3 regions of the Kitasatospora sp. NBC_00458 genome follow, and region 1 is predicted to be linked to each of the others. Evidence: riboswitches for the same ligand, from Rfam matches in the RefSeq annotation. Region 1 holds a riboswitch; each other region holds the start of a gene.

Region 1 (3,265 bases):
GGCTACGCCCGCGAGATGGCCCGGGCGGCCCCCGACCGGCACTGGGCGGGCGCGATGAGCCAGATCGGCCAGGCCCGGGCCTACGGCCTCGCGGGCGACGTCCGCGCCACCGTCCGGCACATCGCCCGCGCCCGGCTCCACCTCGACCACATCAGTGCCCACGACGAGGCGGACGCGGCCTGGCTCTCCATCGCCTCGATGCGGCTGCGGGTCGAGGCGGGCGCCGCCGCCGCGCTGCGCGACGCGGCGGCCGCCGCCGACGACCTCCGGCTGGCCCGCCGCGCCGTGGCCGCCGCGGAGACGGCGCTGGCGCTCCTCGCCCCGGATCAACTGCCCTCCGCCCGGCTGCTGTTCACCGTCCGGGTGGCGGACTGCCTGCTGGTGGCGCGCGATCCCGGGGCGGCGGCGGAGCTGCTCGGTCCGGTGCTCACGGCGGGCGGTGGCGTCGCGGGGCTGCCGGCCCTGGTGCGGCACGAACTGGCCGGACTGCGGGCGCGGCTGACGGAGCACGGGCTGACGGGGTAGCGGGGGCGCCGTCCGCCCCGCGCGGGCGCGGTGCCGCCGCCCCGCGGCGCGGCGGGCGGCCCGATGCGGCCCGGTGGGCAGCCCGGTGAGGCCCGGTGGGCAGCCGGCGGGGATCGGTGGTGCCGACGGGTGCCGGTGGCTGCCGGCGGGGAGTGGCGGGATCTTGGCGGGAGCAGGCGATCACGCCGATCGCGCACCCGGCCCCGCCCGGGCGAGGATCGGATCACCGCCCCAACCGAGGCAAGGAGCCCCCGCCATGACCGGCAGTGCCGTTCTCACCGTCCCCGCCGCCGCGCCCGAGGCCGCCGCCGCCCACTACCTGGCCCGGCTCGCCTTCGAGGCCGACGTCTCCGACGTCCGCGCCGACCTGGCCGCCGGGGTCCCCGGGCTGGTGGTCGTCGACTCCCGGGCCGAGGCGGCCTGGGCGCAGGGCCGGATCCCCGGCGCGCTGCACATCCCGACCGCGCGGATCCCCGAACTGGCGCCCGCGCTCGTCGACCCCGCGGCGACCGTCGTCACCTACTGCTGGGGCCCCGGCTGCAACGGCGCCACCCGCGCCGCGCTCGCCTTCGCCCGGCTCGGCTACCGGGTGAAGGAAATGCTCGGCGGTTTCGAGTACTGGGCCCGCGAGGGCTTCGCCTACGACACCGACCGGGGCACCGGACAGCGCCCCGTGGACGACCTGACCGCACCCCGCTCCGGCATCACCTGCGCCTGCTGAGCGCGGTCGCCCGGGCCCTTCGCGCACGGCCCGCCGGCCGACCCCTGCCGACCCCCTACGCCCGACGACCCGTCAGACCGGAACCGCCGGTCCGGACCCCGGCGTCCGCTCACCGCCCCAGTGTGGCAACGGTGTTGCGTCCGCATTGCGCCCCGTTTCGGGAGACCGCGCACGAGGTCCGGACCGGCGGATTCGTGCGTTCCGCCGAGGGTTCCCGCAATTGACGGGATCGGCGGCGCCTTCCTAAACTCGGACCGGCGAAGAATGTCAGCCACAGGCCCCGGCCGGCTGACTGGCAACCCCCACACCGCGGTGGGGTGCCCCGGGGATAAGCCGGGTGACGTGGCGTTCCGGTGACGCGTCGTCACAAGCGCGGTCATGGCCCGGTAGGGCGCGGGGGATGGAGAACGTCGTGGAACAGCGGGCGGGCGGACGCAACGCCGCGAGCCTCAGGCTGGTGGCCAGGCTCGACGTCGACCTGCTGCGGCGCGCCAGCTCCCTCTGTCGCTGACGCCGGTCGGCCGGCCGGGCAGCACTGCCCGTTCCGGTCGGTCCGTCCGATTCCCTCGCCCACGCCCCGTGCGAGGAGGAGCGCCCAGCGGCCCGTCCTCCCGTGCGCACTGCTCCAGGAGAACGGATGTCCACCTTCCCCGCGCCCGCCCCCCGAGACCTGTCGAGAACCCTCCCGGTGGGCCGGGAGCCCGAGTACCGGAGGCTGCGCGAGGCGTTCGACCGGTGCGCGGCCGGCGCCGGAAGCGTGATCGTGCTGCACGGATCGGTCGGCAGCGGCCGCAGCGACCTGCTCTACGCCTTCACCGACACCGCCGCCGAGCGCGGAGCGCACGTCCTGGTCGGCACCGGCTCACCGCTGGAGCGGGAGTTCCCGCTCGGCCTGGCCCGGCAGCTGCTCCAGGGCGCCGACCTCGAACCGGAGGAGGCCGCGGCGGCGGAGACGCTGCTCGCCGACGGCGCCGCGGAGGGCTCCCGCCCGACCCCGTCGGACGGCCCGCAGGGGCGGCTCACCCAGCGCACCCTGGAGGGCCTGTTCCGGCTGGTCCGGCGGCTGGCCGAGCGCGCCCCCGTGCTGATCGCCGTCGACGACCGGCAGGACGCCGACCCGCAGTCGCTGGAGTTCCTGCTCTACCTGGTCCGCCGCACCCGCAGCGCCGGCGTGCTCACGGTGCTCAGCTCACGCGAGACCATGACCCCGTCCAACCCCTTCTTCGAGGTCGAACTGGCCCGCCAGCCGCACCACCAGCACATCCGGCTCGACCTGCTCTCCACCGAGCTGGTCGCCGAACTCCTCCGGACCCGGCTCGGCGCGGCGTCCGTCCGGCTGGCCGCCGAGGCGCACGCCCTCACCGGCGGCAACCCGCTGCTCGTGCACAGCCTGATCGGCGACCAGGAGAGCGCCGGCGTGCCGGACGAGCTGGTCGTCGGCGAGGGCTACCGGCGCGGGCTGATGCACTGCCTGCACCGGATCGACCCGCTGGCCCTGCACTACGCGCGCGGTGTCGCCGTGCTCGGCCCGTCCGCCACCCCGGAGCTCCTCGCCGAACTCCTCCTGCTCGCACCGGACTCGCTGCCCAGGGCGCTCTACCTGCTGCACGCGGCCGGTCTCTTCCGGGACGGCGGGTTCCGCCACCCGACCGCGGCCGGTGACCTGCTCGCCGCGATGCGGCCGGTCGAACTGGCCGCCCTGCACCAGCGGGCCGGCCGCCTGCTGCGGGCGGCCGGGGCGGCGGACGCGACGGTGCACGGGCACGCCCGGGTGGCGGAGGGGCACCTGCGCAGCTCCCTGTCGGCCGGGGAGAGCGTGGTGCCCCGCCAGGGCGCGGGCCCGGGCTCGGGCCCCGGTGCGGACCCGGCGGCCGGAGCCGGGGCGGGTACGTACGGCTGGCCGCCGGGCCTCGACGGTTCCGGCGGTTCGCACGCTTCCGGCGGTCCCGGCGGCTCCGGCGGCTCCGGCGGTTCCCGCGTGGACGGTGCCCTCGGCGGCGCCGGGAGCACCGGGGGCTT
Region 2 (3,265 bases), 3.8 Mb from region 1:
GTCCTGGACCAGGACGGCCGCGCCGGGGGCGGCCTCGGCGGCGAGGGCCCCGGCGAAGGCGGCGTTGTACGCGGTGTAGGCCTGCCACTCGGTGCGGAAGCCGGCGTCGAAGGCGGGTGCGGTCGGGGTGTCGTACAGCAGGTGGTGGATGAACCAGAGGGTCGAGTTGGCGACGCCGTTGTAGGCCCGCGCGAAGGTCTCCGGGTCTATGTCCAGCATCCGGACGGCCTGCCCGCCGACGTCGTGGCCGGCCCGGTCGAGGCGGCCGTCGGGGGCCTCCCGGGCGGCCCGGCGGTCGGCGTCGGAGAGGGCGGCGCAGACCCAGACGGCGTCCGGGTCGTCGATGGCGGAGAGGCCGGAGACGAGGCCGCCGCCCCCTCTGCGGAGGGTCAGCGTGCCGTCGTCCGCGGTGCCGAACGACACTGGTCCCCGGTTGGACGCCACCAGGACGGGGGCGGTGCCGGTCGGATTCGAACGTTCGGTCGTGAGATCGCCCATGGTTGGTTGGTTGCCGGGGGGTCCGGGCCGCAAACCCGTCGGGGAGGCCCTAACGCCGGGTGGCGTATTCGGGGACGGTGTGCATCGGGGGGCGTTCGGTGGCGGTGACCGGGTGGGTGTGGGCGGTGAAGGCGCGGGTCTCCGGGTCGCGGGTGAACTGGGTGAGCAGCGGGTGGACCAGGTCGGCGGAGGCCTTGAGCCGGTGGGTGCGGTCGAGCCGTTCGAGGGCGGTGCGGTAGATGGTGGCGGCCATCCGGCCGAGGGCCTGGCCGTCCTGGTGGCGGTGGTGGCGGACCCCGACGTCCACCTGGGCGAGCGCGTCGAGTCCGGCCGTCTCCAGGGCGTCGACCAGCAGGCCGAGTTCGACGCCGTAGCCGGTGGGGAAGGGCAGGCGTTCGAGCAGTGAGCGGCGCGCCGCGTACTCGCCGCCGAGGGGCTGGACGAAACCGGCGAGTTCCGGCCAGTGCAGGTTGAGCAGCGGGCGGGCGACCAGTTCGGTGACCCGGCCGCCGCCGGAGGGGATGACGGCGGCGTCGCCCGTGGCGGAGTCGCCCGGCGCCACTGCCAGCGGGCGGTCGTACATGGCCTTGACCAGCTGGATGTGCGCGTCGGTGAGCAGCGGGCCGATGATGCCGGAGACCAGGGCGGGGTCGAACTCGCGCAGGTCGGCGTCGACGAAGCAGACGATCTCGCCGTGGGTGACCAGCAGCGAGCGCCAGAGCACCTCGCCCTTGCCGGGGGCGGCGGGCAGCCGGGGGAGGATCGCGTCGCGGTGGAACACGGTGGCGCCGGCCTCGGCGGCGACCGCGGCGGTGGCGTCGGTGGAGCCGGAGTCGACCACGACCAGCTCGTCGACCAGCGGCAGCCGTTCCACCAGCTCGCGGCGGATGATGCGGACGATGTCGCCGACGGTGGCCTCCTCGTCCAGCGCGGGCAGGACGACGCTGACCGTGCCGGCCGGGCCCAGGGCGCGCTTGGCCGCGAGCAGGAGGTCCACCGGGCGGTCGGCCGCGCTCCACGAGCGCCGGCGCAGCCAGGACGCCGTCTCGGGGAGGAGCTCGGGGATCGGTTCGGCGGGCACTGTTCTCTCCTCGGCGGGTTCGGATGGGACGGGTCATCTCGCGTGGCGGACGGTCCCGTTCGGGGTTGACGCCTTCGGTTACAGTCTTCGTACAGCGGTCGGACCTTCGCACGCCGGGGTCTCCGCTGAGCACGACCACAACTTCACAGAGCTCATCCAGAGGGACTGAGGGAACGGCCCGTCGACGTCCCGGCAACCTTCTCGCGCGGCTGTCTTCGACAGGCCCCGGCGGGACAGGTGCCAATTCCGGCCTGTGGCGCGACCGCGTCACGGGGAAGATGAGGAGAGAGGCCTCCGCCATCATGGCTATCGACACCGCCGCACCCGTCACCGTTGACCTCGGCCCCGCCGCCGCGCTGTCCTGTCGCGAGTGCGGCACCCGGTTCCCGCTCGGCCCCAGCTTCGCCTGTGTGGAGTGTTTCGGCCCGCTGGAGATCGCCTACGAGTTCGGCAGCGAGGGCGCGGAGGAGCTGCGCAAGCGCATCGAGGCCGGTCCGGCGTCGATCTGGCGGTACGCGCCGCTGCTGCCGGTGCCCGCCGACGTCGCCACCAAGCCGAACCTGAACCCCGGGTGGACCCCGCTGGTGAAGGCCGACAACCTGGGCCGCGAGCTCGGGTTCACCGCCCAGCTGCACGTCAAGGACGACTCGGGCAACCCGACCCACTCCTTCAAGGACCGTGTGGTGGCGTGCGCGATCGAGGCGGCGCGGGCCTTCGGCTACACCACCCTCTCCTGCTCCTCGACCGGCAACCTGGCCGGTGCGGTGGGCGCGGCCGCGGCCCGGGCCGGCTTCAAGTCCTGCGTGTTCATCCCGCACGACCTGGAGCAGGGCAAGGTCGTCATGGCCGGTGTGTACGGCGGCGAGCTGGTCGGCATCGAGGGCAACTACGACGACGTGAACCGCTTCTGCTCCGAGCTGATCGGCGACCCGGCCGGCGAGGGCTGGGGCTTCGTCAACGTCAACCTGCGCCCCTACTACGGCGAGGGCTCCAAGACGCTGGCGTACGAGATCTGCGAGCAGCTCGGCTGGCGGCTGCCGGAGCAGATCGTGATCCCGATCGCCTCGGGCTCGCAGCTGACCAAGATCGACAAGGGTCTGCAGGAGCTGATCAAGCTGGGCCTGGTCGAGGACCGGCCGTACCGGATCTTCGGCGCCCAGGCGGCGGGCTGCTCGCCGGTGTCGGCGGCGTTCAAGGCCGGCCACGACGTGATCCGGCCGGTCAAGCCGGACACCATCGCCAAGTCGCTGGCGATCGGCAACCCGGCCGACGGCCCGTACGTGCTCGACATCGCCCGGCGCACCGGCGGTGCGGTGGAGGACGTGACGGACGAGGAGGTCGTGGCGGCGATCCGGCTGCTGGCCCGCACCGAGGGCGTCTTCGCCGAGACCGCGGGCGGGGTGACCGTCGGCGTGCTCAAGAAGCTCGTCGAGACCGGGCAGCTGGACCCGTCGAAGGAGACCGTCGCGATCAACACCGGCGACGGCCTCAAGACGCTCGACGCCGTCTCGGAGGCCGGCATGACCGCCGTGATCCGGCCGACGCTGGCCTCGTTCCGCGACGCCGGCCTGGCGTCGGCCTGACCGGCCCGTTCCGGGCCCTGCGCCCGCCGCCGTCCCAGCCCCGCCCCGCCCCCCCGCAACGAGGAGATGACCCCCATGAGCGCCAACGTCCGCATCCCGACCA
Region 3 (3,265 bases), 1.4 Mb from region 1:
GATGTACGCGCACGCCGAGCCGCTGTCCGTCCCCGGCCCGGCGGTGGACATCGTCGGCACCGGTGGCGACCGGGCCAAGACCGTCAACATCTCGACCATGTCGGCGATCGTCGCGGCCGCGGCCGGCGCCAAGGTGGTCAAGCACGGCAACCGGGCGGCCTCCTCGTCGAGCGGCTCCTCGGACGTGCTGGAGAAGCTGGGCATCCGGCTGGACCTGTCGCCGCGCCGGGTCGCCGAGGTGGCCGAGGAGGTGGGGCTCACCTTCTGCTTCGCGGCGACCTTCCACCCGTCGATGCGGCACGCCGCCCCGGCCCGGCGCGACCTCGGGGTGCCGACCGCGTTCAACATCCTCGGTCCGCTCACCAACCCGGCACGGGTCACCGCGCACGCGATCGGCTGCTTCGACACCCGGCTCGCGGCGCTGATCGCCGGCGTGCTGGCGCGGCGCGGCTCCACCGCGCTGGTCTTCCGGGGTGACGACGGCCTCGACGAGCTGACCATCACCACCACCTCGCAGGTCTGGGTGGTCCGCGACGGCGCCGTCACCGAGACCTCCTTCGACCCGCGCGACGTCGGCATCGAGCCGGTCGGCATCGAGGCGCTGCGCGGGGCGGACCCGGCGTACAACGCCGAGGTCGCGCGCCGGCTGCTGGCCGGGGAGCACGGTCCGGTCCGGGACGCCGTGGTGCTGAACTCGGCGGCGGCGCTGGTGGCGCTCGACCTGACCGACGCGCCGCTGGCCGAGCAGCTGGCGGCCGGCATGGCGCGGACGGCGGCGGCGATCGACTCGGGTGCCGCCCGGGACCTGCTGAAGCACTGGTCGGAGGCCACCGCCGGAGCCTGAGGCGCCGTCAGGGGTCGGCCGGGGCGTCCCGGCCGGCCCTTTCGCGTTCCCGCGCCCGGGCGGGGCGGAGGTCCGGAGGGCCCGGGGCCGACCGGTCCCCGGACGGCCGTCCGGGATGTGGACCCCTGTTTGACCACCGGGCGGACGCGACCTAGAGTTTTCGCCAGGTCATGAGCGACAGCGTCAAGCCCCAGCTGGCTGTCCGGCAACCCTCCGTCCGTGGCGGGGTGCCCTGGGTGAGGACCGGGTCATGCGGCGAACCGTCCGCGTGACAAGCGCGGACACCGGACGACTTTGCACTCCCGGGGTCCTGACCCGTAGAAGGAGTGCATCCCCATGTCCCTTTCCTCCCCGCAGTCGCCGGCCGCCGTCCTCGACCAGGCGCCCTCCCCGCAGGCCCTCCTCAGCGTCCTCGGCCACGACGTCCAGGTCCCGCTGGCCACCGGTGAGAAGGTCGGCTACGCGGCGCTCGACTACGCCGCCAGCGCCCCGGCGCTCCAGCGGGTCTGGGACGACGTCGCCGCCTACGCCCCCTACTACGGCAGCGTGCACCGCGGCGCCGGCTACCTCTCGCAGCTCTCCACCGACCTGTTCGAGCAGAGCCGCCGCACCGTCACCGAGTTCCTGGACCTGCGCGAGGGCGACCAGGTGGTCTTCACCCGCGCCACCACCGACTCGCTGAACCTGCTGGCCGCCGCCGTCCCCGCCGGCACCCGGGTGTTCGCGTTCGAGACCGAGCACCACGCCTCGCTGCTGCCCTGGGCGCACGCCGGCCTGGCCGTCACCTACCTGCGCGCCCCGCGCTCGCACGCCGAGGCGGTCGCCGCCTTCGACGCCGCGCTGGCCGAGGCCCCCGAGGGCCCGAAGCTGCTCTGTGTCACCGGCGCCTCGAACGTCACCGGCGAGCTGTGGCCGGTCGCCGAACTGACCCGGACCGCCCACCGGTACGGCGCCCGGGTGGTGCTGGACGCCGCGCAGCTGGCCCCGCACCACCGGGTCTCGGTGCGCGAGCTGGACGTGGACTGGATCGCCTTCTCCGGGCACAAGCTGTACGCGCCCTTCGGCGCCGGGGTGCTGGCCGGCCGGTCCGACTGGCTGGACGCGGCCGATCCGTACCTGGCCGGCGGCGGCGCCACCCGGACCGTGGCCCGGGAGGAGGACGGCTCGGTGGCCGTGCAGTGGCACACCGGCCCGGCGCGGCACGAGGCCGGCTCCCCGAACGTGATCGGCGCGTACGCGATCGCCTCCGCCTGCCGGGCGCTGACCGAGGCCGGCTTCGACGCCCTGGAGGCCCGCGAGCGCGCGCTGGTCGACCGGCTGAAGGCGGGCCTGGCGGAGGTCCCGCAGGTCAAGGTGCTCAACCTGTTCGGCCCGGAGTCGGCCCGGGTGGGCGTGCTCTCCTTCGTCGTCCAGGGCTGGAACAGCTCGCACTTCTCGGCCGCGCTCTCCGCCGAGTACGGCATCGGCGTGCGCGACGGCCTGTTCTGTGCGCACCCGCTGGTCCGCACCCTGCTCGGTGACGAGGACGTCGCGCCGTCCGAGTGCGGGGCGCCGGAGCCGTCGCTGCCGGGCGAGCGCAGCCTGAACGCGATCCGGGTGAGCTTCGGTGCGGGCACCCCGGACGAGCACGTGGACCGGTTCCTGACCGCTGTCCGCGAGCTGGTCACCGACGGCGCGGCCTGGAACTACCGGAACGAGGGCGGCCGCTGCGTCGCGGACACCCGGCGCGGCGCCTGAGCGGGCGCCCGGCACTCCGACGGGCGGGGCGCCCGTCGGAGGACTGACGGGTCAGGCGTCGAGGCCGATCGCGAAGGCGGCTTCGAGGTCGTGCTGGGAGTAGGTGCGGAAGGCGATCTGGGTCTCGGTGTGGGCCACGCCCGGGACCTTGTTGAGCCGGCCGGGGATGACCTCGGCGAGGTCGTCGTGCCGCCGCACCCGCACCATCGCGACCAGGTCGTACCCGCCGGTCACCGAGTAGACCTCGCTGACGCCCTCGATGGCGGCGATCGCCTCGGCGATCTCCGGGATGCGGTCGACACTGGTCTTGATCAGGACGATGGCGGTGATCACGGTGCGAGCTCCTTTGTGAGGTGCCGCCAGGGTATCGGGCGTCAGCCGGGCGGTCGCGGGGGGCGGGCGGCCCGGGTCCGGCGCTCGGCGAGGGTGCAGGCGTAGAGGAAGCCGGCCGCGAAACCGATGACGTGCACCAGGTAGGCGACTCCGGGGCCGGCCGAGTGGACCGACCACCACTGCAGGGCGAACCAGAGCCCGAGCACCAGCCAGGCGGGGAACCGCAGCGGCAGGAAGAGCAGCAGCGGGACGAGCGTGGTGACCCGGGCGCGCGGGTGCAGCCGGAGGTAGACGCCGAGGACGGCCGAGATCGCCCCGGAGGCACCGATCAGCACCCGGGTGGAGTTCGGC

What was found. Region 1 has a riboswitch for S-adenosylmethionine ahead of OG550_RS04200 (AAA family ATPase). Riboswitches for the same ligand answer to the same signal wherever they lie in the genome.
Region 2: linked by a shared signal. The riboswitch ahead of thrC (threonine synthase) and the one ahead of OG550_RS04200 (AAA family ATPase) in region 1 are both predicted to bind S-adenosylmethionine.
Region 3: linked by a shared signal. The riboswitch ahead of OG550_RS10415 (aminotransferase class V-fold PLP-dependent enzyme) and the one ahead of OG550_RS04200 (AAA family ATPase) in region 1 are both predicted to bind S-adenosylmethionine.

What each region holds. Positions count from the first base shown of each region.
Region 1 covers NZ_CP107904.1:1,244,201-1,247,465, reverse strand. The annotation lists gene OG550_RS04210 (helix-turn-helix transcriptional regulator) at 1-525, shown strand, start outside; gene OG550_RS04205 (rhodanese-like domain-containing protein) at 782-1,246, shown strand; SAM riboswitch class IV at 1,503-1,625, shown strand; gene OG550_RS04200 (AAA family ATPase) at 1,884-3,265, shown strand, end outside.
Region 2 covers NZ_CP107904.1:5,068,967-5,072,231, forward strand. The annotation lists gene OG550_RS21125 (alpha,alpha-trehalose-phosphate synthase (UDP-forming)) at 1-498, opposite strand, end outside; gene OG550_RS21130 (glucosyl-3-phosphoglycerate synthase) at 548-1,579, opposite strand; SAM riboswitch class I at 1,729-1,864, shown strand; gene thrC (threonine synthase) at 1,882-3,162, shown strand; gene OG550_RS21140 (ubiquitin-like small modifier protein 1) at 3,238-3,265, shown strand, end outside.
Region 3 covers NZ_CP107904.1:2,651,102-2,654,366, reverse strand. The annotation lists gene trpD (anthranilate phosphoribosyltransferase) at 1-844, shown strand, start outside; SAM riboswitch class IV at 1,011-1,128, shown strand; gene OG550_RS10415 (aminotransferase class V-fold PLP-dependent enzyme) at 1,181-2,581, shown strand; gene OG550_RS10410 (Lrp/AsnC ligand binding domain-containing protein) at 2,633-2,914, opposite strand; gene OG550_RS10405 (rhomboid family intramembrane serine protease) at 2,956-3,265, opposite strand, start outside.